2 regions of the Anaerolactibacter massiliensis genome follow, and region 2 is predicted to be linked to the other one. Evidence: a T-box and tRNA genes for the amino acid it is inferred to sense, from the RefSeq annotation. Region 2 holds a T-box; the other holds one or more tRNA genes.
The links. The T-box of region 2 lies ahead of metG (methionine--tRNA ligase). A T-box ahead of a tRNA ligase gene usually reads a tRNA of that ligase, here a tRNA-Met.
Positions count from the first base shown of each region.

Region 1: it has a tRNA-Met gene. The T-box ahead of metG (methionine--tRNA ligase) is inferred to sense a tRNA for this amino acid. The anticodon was not compared.

Region 1 covers NZ_OLMH01000003.1:150,552-158,267, forward strand. Annotated here, with positions in the region: gene C7E00_RS14820 (glycoside hydrolase family 30 protein) at 1-1,102, shown strand, start outside; gene C7E00_RS14825 (ROK family protein) at 1,150-2,073, shown strand; gene C7E00_RS14830 (glycoside hydrolase family 1 protein) at 2,259-3,668, opposite strand; tRNA gene C7E00_RS14835 (tRNA-Met) at 3,835-3,908, opposite strand; gene C7E00_RS14840 (ISL3 family transposase) at 4,063-5,658, shown strand; gene C7E00_RS14845 (ATP-binding protein) at 5,721-7,052, opposite strand; gene C7E00_RS14850 (ATP-binding protein) at 7,417-7,716, opposite strand, start outside.
Region 2 covers NZ_OLMH01000001.1:151,421-159,136, forward strand. Annotated here, with positions in the region: gene C7E00_RS00810 (IS3 family transposase) at 1-1,098, opposite strand, end outside; gene C7E00_RS00815 (hypothetical protein) at 1,119-1,559, opposite strand; gene C7E00_RS00820 (IS3 family transposase) at 1,573-3,507, opposite strand; gene C7E00_RS00825 (cold-shock protein) at 3,620-3,820, opposite strand; T-box leader at 4,063-4,270, shown strand; gene metG (methionine--tRNA ligase) at 4,312-6,261, shown strand; gene C7E00_RS00840 (GntR family transcriptional regulator) at 6,452-6,817, shown strand; gene C7E00_RS00845 (ABC transporter ATP-binding protein) at 6,804-7,688, shown strand; gene C7E00_RS00850 (hypothetical protein) at 7,681-7,716, shown strand, end outside.

The DNA of each region.
Region 1 (7,716 bases), on a different contig from region 2:
TCAGAACCCTGATAATTCTATTATTTTGGTAACGGCAAATCTTTTATCTGAGGATCAATCAGTTAAAATTTGCTGGGGAAACCAAATGTTCAATTACAATCTGCCTTCAGAATCAATGCTTACGTTCAAATGGTCTGGCACTCAGAGTGATGGACATGCTACACCAATTTGGTTCAACAATTTTGAAAATAATGACAATTATTCAGCTGGGAATAATGCTATTGTTTCATCCATAGAAAGTACTGCAAATTTCGGAGGAACAAAAGGAATTAAACTAGTTACATCGGCAAATGGTGAGCCTGGAACTGACAGCCAATGTGCAGTGATTCTCCCATCTTCCAATAATCCAGTGGATGCATCACGTTATCAGTATTTGACTTTTTCTGTAAAGGATGAAGTGAATCCGACCAATTGTACAGTCAAAGTAACTTTCATAGATGCAAATGGAAATGTCTCTACTGCATGGAGCCATGAGAAAACTGTTTATGATAACTGGACTAGAATCTGGGTTCCTATCGGAGGAAGTGAAGGATTTAATCGAACTGCAATAGCTGAAATTAGAATAGGTTTTTATTGGCAAGGAGAATATGACATCGATGATCTTGCCTTCTGTTTCTCCTATAATGATGGCTTACCTTCATTCAATGATGGGAATCTGGCTATCAATCCTAGTTTTGAAGATGATGGAAGCAAGGTAAGAAATCCAAAAGGATGGAATTTTGAAGGAGCAAATCCAGAGGCAACCTATCTTGAAAAAAACGACCATTCGCCTTCGGGAAGATTTCATGTTGTCCATTATTCAGCAGACGCACACGATTGCTATACATGGCAAACAATCTATAATCTTGAGAACGGTACTTATGTACTACAAGCTTCTGTTGAGTCAGGAGGAGGACAGACACAAAACAAGATAATTGCAACTGATTTTGGGGGAAGTGAAGAAATGAATGTCGCAATTCCAGTCACTTCAACTTGGACACAAGTAGAAATTACTGGAATCAACGTCACAAACAATAAATGCACGATAGCCTTTTATACCCAAGGAAATGCCGGGGACTGGAGTTGCGCGGATAATTTCATTCTTAAAAAAGTGAGTAATTAAGCGTTCTCTGGATCCACAGAAACTATTGATTAGGAGGCAATAGCAAAATGAGCTACCTGGCATTGGATATTGGAGGGTCATCCATAAAATATGGACTCATAGATACCGATGGAAACATTCTTTCCAGCGGAGAAAGCGCTACTGATACATCCTCACTGAATGGCTTTCTGTTAGCAATACAGAAGGTGAAAAATACTTTTCATCATTCATATGCCGGAGTGGCGGTTTCGATGCCCGGAAAAATTGATATGAATCACGGTATTGCTGAGACTGGCGGAAATTATAAGTTTATCCATAATCTTCCATTAAAAGATTTGCTGGAAAACATTTTTGGTCAAAGAGTAGTAATTGCAAATGATGGAAAATGCGCTGCCGCTGCGGAAGCATGGAAAGGTAACCTTGCTGGAATAGAAAACGGTGCCATCATTGTTATTGGATCCGGAATCGGAGGAGGACTAATATTAAATAACCAGCTATATTTTGGGACAGACTCTGCTGCAGGAGAATTTTCTTGGCTTCCTGTTTCTTATTCTAAGATATGGCATGATACCTTGCAGGACGACATGAGAGATCAAAGAAGTGTAATTTGGTCAGATCTCTGTTCAACAAGTGCGTTACTAAAAAATTATGCAAATGCAATTAAAGCTGATCCTTCTTCTATAGATGGATATCGATTTTTTCGTGATTATAAAGAAGGCAATGAAGACGCAATTTGCTTATTCAGAGAATTTTCCAAGAATATGGCCAGCGGCATCTTCTCAATTCAGGCAATTCTAGATCTAAATAGATATGTTATTGGTGGAGGAATTAGCAAAGAACCGCTCGTAACAGAGTCAATACGAAATGCAGTTGATGAATTATTCGTTTTAACAGAAAAAGCCCCTTGCAAAAAGCCAGAAATTCTAATATCAAAATACCATAACGATGCTAATTTAATTGGGGCATTATATTTCTACTTGCATCAAAGGTAATCAACAAACCTGTCGTATGGATAGTTAAGCAATGTATTTCTTTCTACGCTAGATAATCTGCCAAGAAGACACACTATAAGAATAAGTGATGACGTAAGTGAAGAATTAATTTGCAAAAGTTCATAATATCTCAGAAAAAACATTCCATATCACAAAAAGCGAAATCTAATTTTCGCTTTTTGTATTTATAATATCTCCCCATTAGAAGCAATGACCTGCTTGTACCAGTAGAAAGAGTCCTTACGATATCGTTTCATTGTTTTCAGATCAAAATCATCACGATCAACATAGATAAAACCATACCTCTTACGCATTCCTTCATGCGTTGAGATCAGATCAATTGCACTCCACGGACAGTATCCAATCATTTCGACACCATCAGTAATTGCAAGGCGCATCTGAATAATATGCTTTCGCAGATAATCGATTCGATAGGAATCATGAACTTCTCCTGTTTCCGTCAGTTTGTCATATGCGCCTAACCCATTTTCGGTGATAATAATCGGGAGACGATAGCGAGAATAAACCTCTCTTAGGGTATTTCGAAAACCGACAGGGTCAATTTCCCAATTGAATTCAGTTCTTGAGAGATACGGATTATTTACAGTTTTATACATTCCCGGAACAGTTCCTCCGGACTGCTGATCAGACGTTCCATTGAAATCATTCAGATCTGCTGCTGCAACAGTTGACGTTGAATAGTAATTAAAACCGATAAAATCAGGGCGACCATTTGTCAAAGTCTCTTCATCACCATCTCGGAATTCTGGAATCGCATTATTTTCTTTAAGGTAGGACCAGACAAGATTGTTGTATTTACCATTTACCGCCATATCAAGATATAACCAATTGCGGATGGCATTGAAATTCTGCGCTGCAGTAATATCTTCAGGTTTGCAAGAAGCAGGGTATACAAGTGAGATATTCGGAGCGGGACCAATTTTGGAATTCGGAAGCATCTTATGACAGAGTTCCATTACTTTTGCCTGAGCAACAAGCATATGGTGATTCTGCTGATATACTTCCTTAAGTACATTTTTTGTACCTGCAGGAATGTTTAAGGTCCCGATTGTTGCCCCCACCAGCGTAAGCATATTCTGCTCATTGATCGTGAGCCAGTATTTTACTCTATCCCCGAAATAATCAAATAGAACTTTTGCATAATTGACAAACCAATCTACAGAATCACGATTTGACCATCCTCCACGTTTTTCAAGTACAGCAGGCATATCAAAGTGGTACATGGTAACTAAAGGGATAATGTGATTTTTTAGACATTCATTAATAAGATTGCTGTAGTATTCAATCCCTTTCGGATTGATCTCGCCAGTTCCTTCTGGAAGGATACGGCTCCATGCTATTGAGAAGCGATAAACTCTGAATCCCATTTCAGCCATCAGAGCAACATCTTCTTTATAATGATGATACTGATCAGAGCAAACTGTTAAGTCGGATGTTCCTTCTGGGACTTTTTTTACATCCTGGCAGGATGGACCTTTACCATCTACCAGTGATGCTCCTTCAACTTGATAAGCAGATGTAGAAGCTCCCCAAAGAAATTTTGAAGGAAAAGGGCTCAATTTTCTTTCTTCCATATTGACCTCCATTATTCTTATTATTAATTTAATTTTTCTTAGCAATCATTCGTTTGTTTCATCAACTAAAGCATACCAAAAAATTTCCAAGTTAAGGGGGATATTACAAAATTTTCAACGACGTTTCGTGAATATTCTTACTTTGAATTACTTTTTCAGATTAAAGTGGAAGCAAAGGGACTCGAACCCCTGACAGGTCGGTTATGGGCCAACTGCTCTGACCAGCTGAGCTATGTTTCCAAGCTGATTATATCACCGGAGATTCTATCTCTGAAAGATCGGTCAATTTCTTTATATCTCTACGCGTTTCATGAATGGCGAAACGTATCAGCGTGATCGGATTGAAATGCATGTCAGGCCTTATCAGAGAATGAGATGCAGGTGCCCGAAATGCATGGAGAAGCGGCCTGTCTATGATCATAAGTCAAAGACTGAAGTCAGCTGGAGAGCCAGCTCCATCAATGGTGTTCCGGTGAAGCTCCTCTATTCTCCGGCAAGGATCTGCTGCCCTGAACATGGAATCCTGACGGAATACATTCCCTGGCAGGATGGAAATTCACGGTTCACGGAGAGTTTCAATAACGATGTCGCTTTTCTGGCCCTGACGATTCCTAAGACGGTCTGTGCACAGTATATGGGCATCGACTGGAAGACAGTAGGGAACTCTGTTAAAGCAGCGCATGATCGGCTGGAACCAGATGTTTCTGTCCGCCTGCGAGGAATCAAGCGGTTCTGTGTCGATGAGACTTCATATCGCAAGGGACATAAATACATCACGGTTGTGTATGACCTGGATCAGAACCGGGTTGCCTGGGTTCATGAGGGACATGGCAAAGAAGTTTTCACCAAGTTCTGCCTTTCGCTGACGCAAGAAGAGAGAAAAGTGGTTGAAGTGGTGGCCGGAGACGGCGCCAGGTGGATCGATGAATGCACTTCAGAGTACTTCGTCAATGCCCGAAGGTGCACGGACTTCTTTCACGTCGTGTCCTGGGCTGACGATACCCTGGACCAAGTTAAAAATCGTGCCAGAAGACAGGCAGAACGCGATGTGGACCAGATGAAGAAGAATCTGCATGAAGAGAAAGAAGAGCGCCGGAAAACAATCCTGGAAACCGAGAAGAAGCTCAGTGAGGCCCGCAGTGAGCTGAACTCTCTGCCTAGAAAAGGCAGACCAAGCAATCGGAGACGTGAACTCGAGAAGTATATTGAAGAGCAGGAAGAACAGCTGCAGGAGCTCAGAGAGGCTCCTCATGCGGTGATTAAGGTGAGTGAAGAGGAATACCTTGCGGCAAAGAAAGAGCTTGAATCCATGCCAAAGAAAGGCAGACACAGCAGACGCAGAACTGAGCTTCTTACGATCATCAGGATCTACGAGCATAACAGCGGCATGACTGACAGAAATATTGATCTTTCTGCTGCTCATCAGAAGACTCTGGATGACCTGCAGAAGAAGGCGGATCAGTTGAAAGATACCAAGTACGCACTTGGCATGAATCCAGAGAACCTGAGCAGTAAGATGCGCGACAAGCTGTCTTTACTGGAAGCTGGCCATCCAGACGTATACCATGCCTACCAGCTGAAGGAACAGCTCAGATCCATTCTTCACATGAAGAATCCGGATTTAGCAGGCCTAGAGCTTGATCAATGGCTTGAGAGAGTCAAAGACTGCGGGATTCCGGAATTCATTAAGCTTGGAGAGAAGATCGCCAGGCACAGGAAGAACATCCTGAATGCAGTAGAGCTGCAGGTAAACAGTTCAAAGAGTGAAGCAACAAACACGACGATCAAGTCAATGATTTCTGTCGCCAGAGGTTTCCGGAACCTGAGCAACCTCTTCGCGTTAGTATATCTGCGGTGTTCTGCAATCACAGTACCGCTGAAAAACCGATATCAGCCATCAGCAGAGAAACAGCAAGAGCTAAGAGAGATCGCGAATCAGCGCAAGAAAGCCAGAGAGGAAGCTAAGCGCAGCACCATACTTCCATGTTGAAATCCGGGATAGTTTACCCACGCCGGATCATGAAGAGCCGATAAAGGTAGCGATCCGGCTTCTCAGAGCGTCAGAAATGGCACAAGAAAAAACGGTCTCAGTTTCAGCATTTCCGCATTGCCGATATCTTTCTGTGATATCAGATATCGATCTGCAATAAAATGTGAATATTTCTTACAAAAAGCATCAATTGAAGAATGATTTTTTATACTGGCAGATTTTACTTCAAACGGGATTATTTTAATCCCCGCGGAAATAAGAAAATCGATTTCGTAATATCCACGTCCTTTCTCTTTTTTCCATGTATGGTAATAAAGATCGTAGCCGCGTGCCGTAAGCATCTGAGCCATAACATTTTCATACAGATAGCCTAGATCAGTATCTATTTTGTCACTCAGCAATTTAATATAAATATCACTGCTTACGCCATGGCCTCCATCAAAAAGAAGCGCTGTAAACAAACCAGTGTCTGAAAGATAAAGTTTAAAACAATCCTGATCCTTTGATAAAGTGAGAGATTCACCAGGGTTATCCGCATGCCAGCACGGAAGAACTGTTTTAGAATCAATCAGGTCAAATATTCTTTCCGAATCTCTATTTGTCTTCTGTTTTCCTGTAGCAGATGTAATTACAAAACGCTTTTTCTTTAAAGCCAGCTGAGAAGGAATACTTCTATACATCGCAGACATCCTGCCTGACGGGTCAATTTTCTTGATGTCATCTTCGTACAGACGAATAATTTCTCTCTTTACCCTGTCAACAACTTCCATATTTTTGGCATTTAAATATGCTTCGACAGCCTGCGGCATTCCGCCTACAGCCATATATACATGGAAATCCCGCATCAGTTTTCGATTGGTACTATCACCAATTGGCTTTTTCATTCCTGCCATTTGTCTCAGAACATCTGCAGTTCTTCCTTCGGCCCACATAAATTCTTCATAGTCCATCGGATAAACATTGATCTTCATCTCTTCTGAAGGAAGAAGGATATCTTTCACATTTTTTCGGATTGAAATCAAAGAGCCAGTTTCGATGTAATCATATCTTCCATCTTTAACAAGATGCTTGATCGCCTGACGCGCTTTGGGATAGAGCTGCACTTCGTCAAAGATAATAACAGAGTTTCTTTCGATAAGAGTGACATGTGTAACGGCCTGAAGACGTATAAAAAACATATCCAGGTCATTCAGATCAGAAAAAACATCCATTAATTCGCTGCTGGCAGTTGAAAAATCCACAAGAATATACGACTGATACTCCTTCTTCGCAAACTCTTCTGCAATCGTAGTTTTGCCCACACGACGCGCACCTTCCAGAAGCACAGCATATTGTCCATGCCATGTATTTTTCCATTCCAGCAGCTGATCATATACTTTCCTTTTAAACTTCATCTGCCCACTCCTTCAGAAATCTTTTCATCTACCTACAGAATAATATAAAAGTATAGCTTTCCCAATATAAAAAAGGATAAAATTACCGTTTTTACAACTTAAAAAATTATAAAAAATACAGTTATTACAGCCTCATAAATTATGAAAAATATATATTTTGCATAGTTAAATTCAGCCAAAAGTAATGATTTTACACATTTCAGAACTACAGAAAGTATAGTTTTTGCACGGTAAGTGCCCTTTTCATTGTCATGATACGACAATACTGACCGCACATACCGCCAGCATCAGTGCCATTACCGTATTCACAGCCTTCTGATTTTTAGAGATATTGTGATGACAATATTGGTGCCTTTTGGATATGTCAGCTCAAAACATTTTCATCCAGCAGGAATTGCTCTATTCCGATATACAGGATTCCATTCTCATCACGCCACGGTTTCAAATAATCTTTTACAACCACTATTTTTTCAAACGAATCCGGTACCCTTATGAGTGATGCAATTTCCTGAGCTCTTTTTTCAGGATCTGCTATGGATAATGCTGATTGAATATAATACCGTTTATCTCCTTTGTTCACTACAAAATCGATTTCCAGTTGCTTTCGAATGTTCCTGCCTTGCTGATTCTTGGTATTATATTCAACCACACCAACATCGGTATC
Region 2 (7,716 bases):
CTTCAGCTTCTTCTGATCTGTCGCAATGATGTGCATCGGAAGGAGCTTCTTTTCTGCTTCCTTCTTCTTCTGAACGTTTTCTTCCCGCTTCTTCTTCAGATAGTTCAGATGATCCTCTACCAGGCTTTCAACCGGCCTCATCCGATCTCCTGCGATACCGTAGTAGTTATCTAATGGATAGACTCCTGTAGTCTTGTACTGATAGAACTCCGCAGGAGTAAGACCGGCAAGATCATACTGATAAGCTTTCTCATTGTAGTGGTGCATATAGCCTGCAATCAGATCTCTGACTGTCTGATAGTCCGGACACATCTCGATCAGCTTCAGAAGCTGGCACTTCATTCTTCCGAAGAAGGATTCCATCGGTGCGTTGTCCTGGCTGTTCCCTCGCCTGGACATGGACTGCACGAAGCCGTCATCTTCGAGCAGCTTCTGAAAGGTAACGGACAGGTACTGACTCCCCTGATCGGAATGAATCAGAGCGTCCGGATGATTCAGTTCGCTGCGATGCTGGTCCATCATACGGTGATAGGCTTCTGTAACCAGAGAGACATCCATATGCCTGCTTACTGCTGATCCCAGGATTTCCCTCGTGAATCCATCCTTGAACGCACACAGATAGCAGAGCTCGCGATTACTTCCATAGTAGAGATAGGTAATGTCTGTCAGGATCACTTTCCGCGGGCTGTCACCGAAGTCACGATCGACATAGTTCTGCTTGGCATCACATGGATGGAAATGAGTTGCCTGTCCCTTATAGGCATCTTTATGAGGGACATATGCGGTAATGCGCATTTCTTTCATCAGTCTGGTGATCCGTTTTCTGCTCACCCTGAGATCGTAATCACGCCACAGGTAAGTACGGAAGGTCCGCGCTCCGGGAATTCCGCAGTGCTTATGGATGATTGAGATCATCTTCTCCTTGATCTCCCGGTCTTCTTTCTGCGTTTTCGTTTCCACAGGATTCTCAAATCGTTTCTTCCAGCTGTAATAGCCGCTGGAACTGCAGCCGAAGATCCGGAACAGATCTGATGCCGAGAACTGATGAACATGTCCTGCTGGCTGAGTCTCCTGCTTCTGAAGAGTGTAATACACCATTCTGAACTTCTGATGGTTCTTCAGTTCGGATTCGATGATGTATTCGTCTCCGCCAATAGTTCGTGTACTTTTTTTTCCAGTTCGAGCAGTGCTTCCAGATAAGCTGTCCGTGCTTTGTAATAAGCGGCTTCTTCCTCCGGCGTCAGATCTCCCATCTCATCACGGGGAATACTCCCGTCAAATCTGGAAGGATCAACGAACGATCCGTCTTTCTCCATCTCTCTGGCACGCTTGGCAGCACTGTTTGCACGATCAGTACCCAGTTCCTTTACCGGGAAGCCGAGTGATTCATAAGCTTCCACTCCCGTCATTCCTTTGTTCATCTGCTGACACATCCTGATATAGAACTCCGTCTTGTAGATCAGATTCGTTCCGTGAATGTCCTTCACGTATTCGTTCTTCTCTGCAATTTCCTGAATGGCACTGCGTTTCTCGTAATACTTCGTTTTCTTCTTACCCATCTCTATTACCTCTCTATGATTCCGATGGTATCACAGCACCAAGATCTGCAGCGTGCTTCCGTGCCTTTTCTGCAGACCTGGCCATCATGCGGTCATACTTTGCCTGTTCCCTGGAAAGGTATTCCTGGTATTCCTGCTCAGAAAGATTGTTCAGATAGACGGCAAAGTCCATCGGTGTCTTTCTGCCGCGGTTCCATTGCGGCCGTTCAAAGTTGTAATAGTCAATGTAGTCATTGATTTTCTGCCGGATCTCAGACGTATCATGGGCATCGGAGAAGTCAGCTTCATCTTTCATATGCCCGAAGAAGGATTCCATGGATGCGTTATCCCAGCAGTTTCCACGCCGTGACATGGACTGAACGAATCCCATCTTCTTCAGCTTCTTCTGAAACGCATCGGAAAGATACAGTGCCCCCTGATCGGAATGAAATACCATTCCTGTCGAACAGACGGTATTCTGATCCTGATCTTTCATGATTCCGCTCAGCATCTCATCAGTAAGGTTCAGATCCTGTGTATCGCTTACTGCAGAAGACAGAATCAGGCCGGAAACACTGTCTTTGATCGGAGAGTAATAGGAAGTATTTCCCCGGCAGTCTTTGATATAGGTGACATCTGTCATGACCTGTTCATAAGGTTTCCCAAGACGAAATCTGCGCTTCAGCACATTCTCTTTCCGGTTCCTCTGAAGCAGTTCTCTGGCTGCCTGCCTGGATTTCTTCGGTGCTCTGACCGTACACAGCAGTCCGGCCTTTCTCATCAGCCTCTGAACTTTCTTGCGGTTCATGACCGTCTTCTGCAGCTTCGGCATCATCATGGTCACCATGCGGGTTCCTTTCGGATATCCGCGGTATTCAATCACTTTCCTGATCCGTTCAATGTCTTTCTCATCCTGACGCTGTTTTCCGTTGGAAACATAGTATCTCAGACGATAGAAGCGAGAGTGGCTGAAGCCGAGGATTCTGCACGCACCGCTGATCGAGAATCCTCTGACGTAAGGGAAGGCTTTCACCTGATCATGAATGAGATCACACACTTTCCGGAGAGTCTCCGGAGAAGTAATACGAAGGCTTTCTCTTAGCTCACTCATTTTTCTCTCTTCCATCTTCTCCATCAGCTCGCACAGTTTCTTCGCGGTGCTGAGATCCAGAGCGGCAAGATGAACCTTTCTGTTAACACGATCCGGCTTCCAGTGCAGAAGCTTATATCGAATCCGCATCAGTTCTCCCGCGCTGAGCAAGTCTGCAGGAATCTCAAATACCTGCATTACATCCAGAATCGGAAGGTCTCTGATCAGATAAGCACATTCATAGAATTCTGATCGGAGGGAAAGTTTTTTCCGGGTGACTGTTCTGACCCAGGAACAGCTCTTCAGTTCAGAAATCACTTCATCGGAACGGAAAAATTTACCCGTAACAGGTAATTTTCCTTCCAGAAGGAGTTTAAGCCTATGGATTCTCTGATAACCGATCCGGTTCGGATCAATGCCGTGCTCCTTCAGAAGCGTTCTAAGGTCAGTGCCAGGATATCTCCTTATCGCTTCTTTAACGAACGCATCTGAAAAAGAGATGCCGCCACGAGCTCTGACGAATACTCCGGTGTCAATGAGCAGCTGGATTTCTTCTTCTGAAAGCTTCGGCGCAGAAACAGAAATCGAAGGCCCATTTCCATTGGTGGGGTGACCATGTTTTCTGAAATTCTCAGTCAGTTTCTTAATCACTTGGTTCCCTATCATTTTCGTGGAGATTCCATTGTTCTCCAGGAACTTGCGGATCTCGTGATGAGAGACATACCAGTCATACATCCGGCATCTGAACTCATAGGTGAATGCGATGTGATTCGTCCGGATGAATTTCACATTCGGATTAGCCTGGAGAATCTGGATTTCCTCTGGAGAGAAGAATACATAATCAGTTTTAGGATTGCGTTTTCTGGATTTTCTGCCCATAAAAATGGCCCCTGCAGGAGGACCTCAGCACTGTCAGAGTGCTGTCCTTTCTACAGGGACCACTTTAGCATGATGTCACAGTCTCTTTTCTTCTTCTGCGCGATGTTTATCTTTACAGTTTCACAACGTTGGAAGCCTGCGGGCCGCGGTCGCTCTGCGTGATGTCGAACTGAACAGACTGTCCTTCATCAAGAGTCTTGAAGCCTTCGCCCTGGATTGCAGAATAATGAACGAATACGTCCTTGCCATCATCAGTTGTGATGAAGCCGTATCCCTTCTCTGCATTGAACCACTTTACCTTGCCTGTAGCCATTACTCTAAAAAATCTCCTTTTCAATTGTACTCGGCCTCTAAACAAAAATTCCATGCTTCAATCGAACTTCGATTTCTGCATGAAATCTTGGTTGAGCTTGAATACAGTTATTAATTTAACATTTCTTTGAAAGACATACAAGTGTTTTTTCATAGAGGGAAAGTGAAAAAAATTACATTCCTATGCGGTTTTCGGCGTCTCGTATCTTTTCAAAGGAGCGTTTCTTTACTATAATATTTTCACGAAAAGCGACGAAAAGAAGAGTAGTCCGGAAGAAGGTCTTCCAGAGAGCAGAAATCTGGTGAAAATCTGCGGCAGGAATCCGGATGAAGATGGCCTTGGAGCTGATTCTGTGAAGAGCAGAGTCCGGGGATTGCCCGTTAACGCGCATGGAGTGGTCTGAGCAATCAGGCAAGACAAAGGTGGTACCGCGTGCAAGGCGTCCTTTCGCAGGGCGTTTTTCTTTTTGAAATTCCAGGGAGGTGGAAACCATGGAGAATAAGGGACCTTATTACATTACTACTGCGATTGCCTATACTTCCGGCAAACCGCATATCGGAAATGTCTACGAAATCGTACTGGCAGATTCCATTGCCCGCTACAAGCGGCAGATCGGCTATGATGTCCGTTTCCAGACCGGAACAGATGAGCATGGTCAGAAAGTAGAAGAGAAGGCAAAGCAGGCAGGCGTATCCCCGAAAGAGTTCGTGGATAAAGTATCTGCAGAGATCCGTCAGCAGTTCGATGTCATGAATCTCTCTTATGACAAGTTCATCCGCACGACGGATGAGGATCATGAGCGGTCGGTGCAGCATATTTTCAAGAAGCTGTATGACCAGGGTGATATCTACAAAGGCAAGTACAAGGGAATGTACTGTCAGGAGTGCGAGGCATTCTATACAAAGAGCCAGCTGACGGCAGATGGAAAGTGCCCGGTCTGCGGTTCTGATGTCAAGCCGATGGAAGAAGAAGCATACTTCTTCCGCATGAGCAAATATGCGCCGAGACTGATTCAGTATATTGAAGATCATCCGGAGTTCATTCAGCCGGAGAGCCGCAAGAACGAGATGATCAACAACTTCCTGAAGCCGGGTCTGCAGGATCTCTGTGTTTCGAGAACCAGCTTCACGTGGGGCATTCCGGTTTCGTTTGATCCGAAGCATGTGATCTATGTATGGATTGATGCGCTTTCCAACTATATTACCGGTCTTGGCTATGATCCGGATGAGCCATATACTGAGCTCTACAAGAAGTACTGGCCGGCAGATCTGCATCTGGTCGGAAAGGATATCATCCGCTTCCATACCATCTACTGGCCGATCATGTTAATGGCACTTGGCGAACCGCTGCCGAAACAGGTATTCGGTCATCCGTGGCTGCTGACTGGCTCGGATAAGATGTCGAAGTCCAAGGGAAATGTCATCTATGCAGATGATCTGGTAAATCTGTTCGGTGTTGATGCGGTGAGATACATCATGCTGCATGAGATGCCGTTTGCTCAGGATGGTCATGTTTCCTATGAGCTGATGATTGACCGGATCAATTCCAATCTGGCTAATAACCTGGGCAATCTCGTCAACCGCACGATTTCCATGCAGAACAAGTATTTCAATGGCAAGGTGACGAATCCTGGTGTTTCTGAACCGGTGGATGAGGAACTGAAGCAGAAAGCAATGGAAACCGTGAAGACGGTTGATGCCAAGATGAGCGAGCTCAGAGTGGCTGATTCGATCGATGCGATTTTCGAGCTGCTGAATCGCAGCAACAAGTATATTGATGAAACCACGCCATGGAGCCTGGCTAAGGATTCCGAGAAGGTTTCCCGCCTGGCTACGGTGCTCTACAATCTGCTTGAAGCCATCCGTATTTCTGCAGTTCTTCTGAGACCGTATCTCCCGGAGACAAGCGAGAAGATTCTTGATCAGCTGAATACGCAGAAGCGTGACTATGATTCCATTCAGGAATGGGGCCGGATGGAGACTCTGATCTCCGTGACTCCGACTCCGGAAATTCTCTTCCGGAGACTGGATGAGAAAGAAGTCATGGCCAAGGTTGCGGTCATTGAAGAGAAGCAGCAGGAAGCAATGCGCAAGCTGAAGGCAGAGACTGAAAAGAAGCCGGAAATTGCCATGGAAGACTTCGGCAAGCTCGATTTAAGAGTAGGCAAGGTGCTCTCCTGTGAGAAGCATCCGAAGGCTGATACCCTGCTGATCGAGAAAGTAGATCTTGGCAATGGCGATATCCGTCAGATCGTATCGGGTCTTGCCGGAAGCTATACGCCTGGCCAGATGATCGGCAAGAGCATCGTTGTGATTGCCAACCTCAAGCCTGCAGTCATCCGCGGGGTAGAAAGCCAGGGAATGCTGCTGGCAGGAAAGAACAAAGACGAGATTGCAGTCGTCGAAGTAAACGGTCTTGAGCCGGGCACAAGAATTCAGTAAAACGAATTGTTCAGAATTTCTGAACAGTGCACTTGATCAGGTGTTATCTGCGAAAAAAAAGAAGCCGGATTTGCGGGAAGTCATGATTCCTGTGAATCCGGCTTTTTCTGTTCCTGTTGACATCAGATAATACAGATGGTACAGTTCAATCAGATAGTACAGATAAGACAGATGATCGAAGGGAGGCCGCATGTTCTTATTGAATATTCAGAGCAAAGTTCCGATCTTTGAACAGATTGAGACACAGATCATGCGTTTCATAGAAACGGGTGTGCTGGCACCTGGGGATCGGCTGCCATCGGTGAGGCAGATGGCGATTGATAACGGGATTAATCCTAATACCGTTGCCAAGGCTTATGCAAAGCTCGAGCAGGATGGCTATGTCAATAACATCCCGAAGAAAGGGGTTTATGTGGCAGAAGTGAAGCAGACACGGATGATCGATGATCGGGTAATGGCTGTCATGAAACAGTGGAGAGAGGAAGGAATCGCAAAAGAGACGATTCTGACATGCGCAGATGCTGCATATGGGGAGAAGACAGATGCTGAAAATTGAAAATGTATATAAAAACTTCGGAACAACTGAAGTTCTGAAAGGATTGAATCTGGCCGTACAGGAAGGTTCCGTCTTTGGCCTCGTCGGGGTCAACGGGGCAGGCAAAAGCACGCTGCTGAGACTGATCTCCGGTGTCTATGAAGCAGATCAAGGTACCGTTTCTTTCAATGACCATGATACATTCCGGGATCCGAATATCCGCCAATCCATCTCCTTTGTCAGTGATGAGCCTTATTATCCGATCGGGGCGACGATTACGTCGATGAAGAATTTCTATGCTTCACTCTATCAGTTCGATGAGGCGTCATTCCGGAAGTACTGTGAGATCTTCGGGCTGAATCCATCGATGCGGATTCTGAACCTGTCCAAAGGGATGAAGCGAAGAGCAGCCTTGCTGTTTGCGCTTTGCACGCATCCGAAGCTATTGCTGCTGGATGAGGCTTACGATGGTCTGGAGCCGATTGCCCGGCTGCATTTCAAGCAGATTCTTGCAGATCTGGTGGAGGATGAGAAACTGACGGTAATCATTTCGTCGCATAATCTGCGGGAACTGGAAGACATCTGCGACAGCTATGGCATTCTGGAAGATGGTGTGATGCTCACGTACGGAGACCTGATCGCTTCCCGTGAGAATATCAATAAATATCAGGCTGCCTTTGCTGGCAATGTGCCGGCAGATGTATTCAAGGATCTGGATGTGCTGCATCTGGAGATTGAAGGGCGTGTCGTCAAGGCGGTCATCCGGGGCAGTCAGAGTGAGGTTCAGAAGAAGATCGAAGCGCTGAAGCCGGTGCTGATCGATGTGCTGCCGGTGAGCTTTGAAGAACTGTTTATCTATGAAGTGGAAAAGAAGGGAGAGCATCATGAATAAAAGCTATTTCCGATTTCTTGTGCGGTAT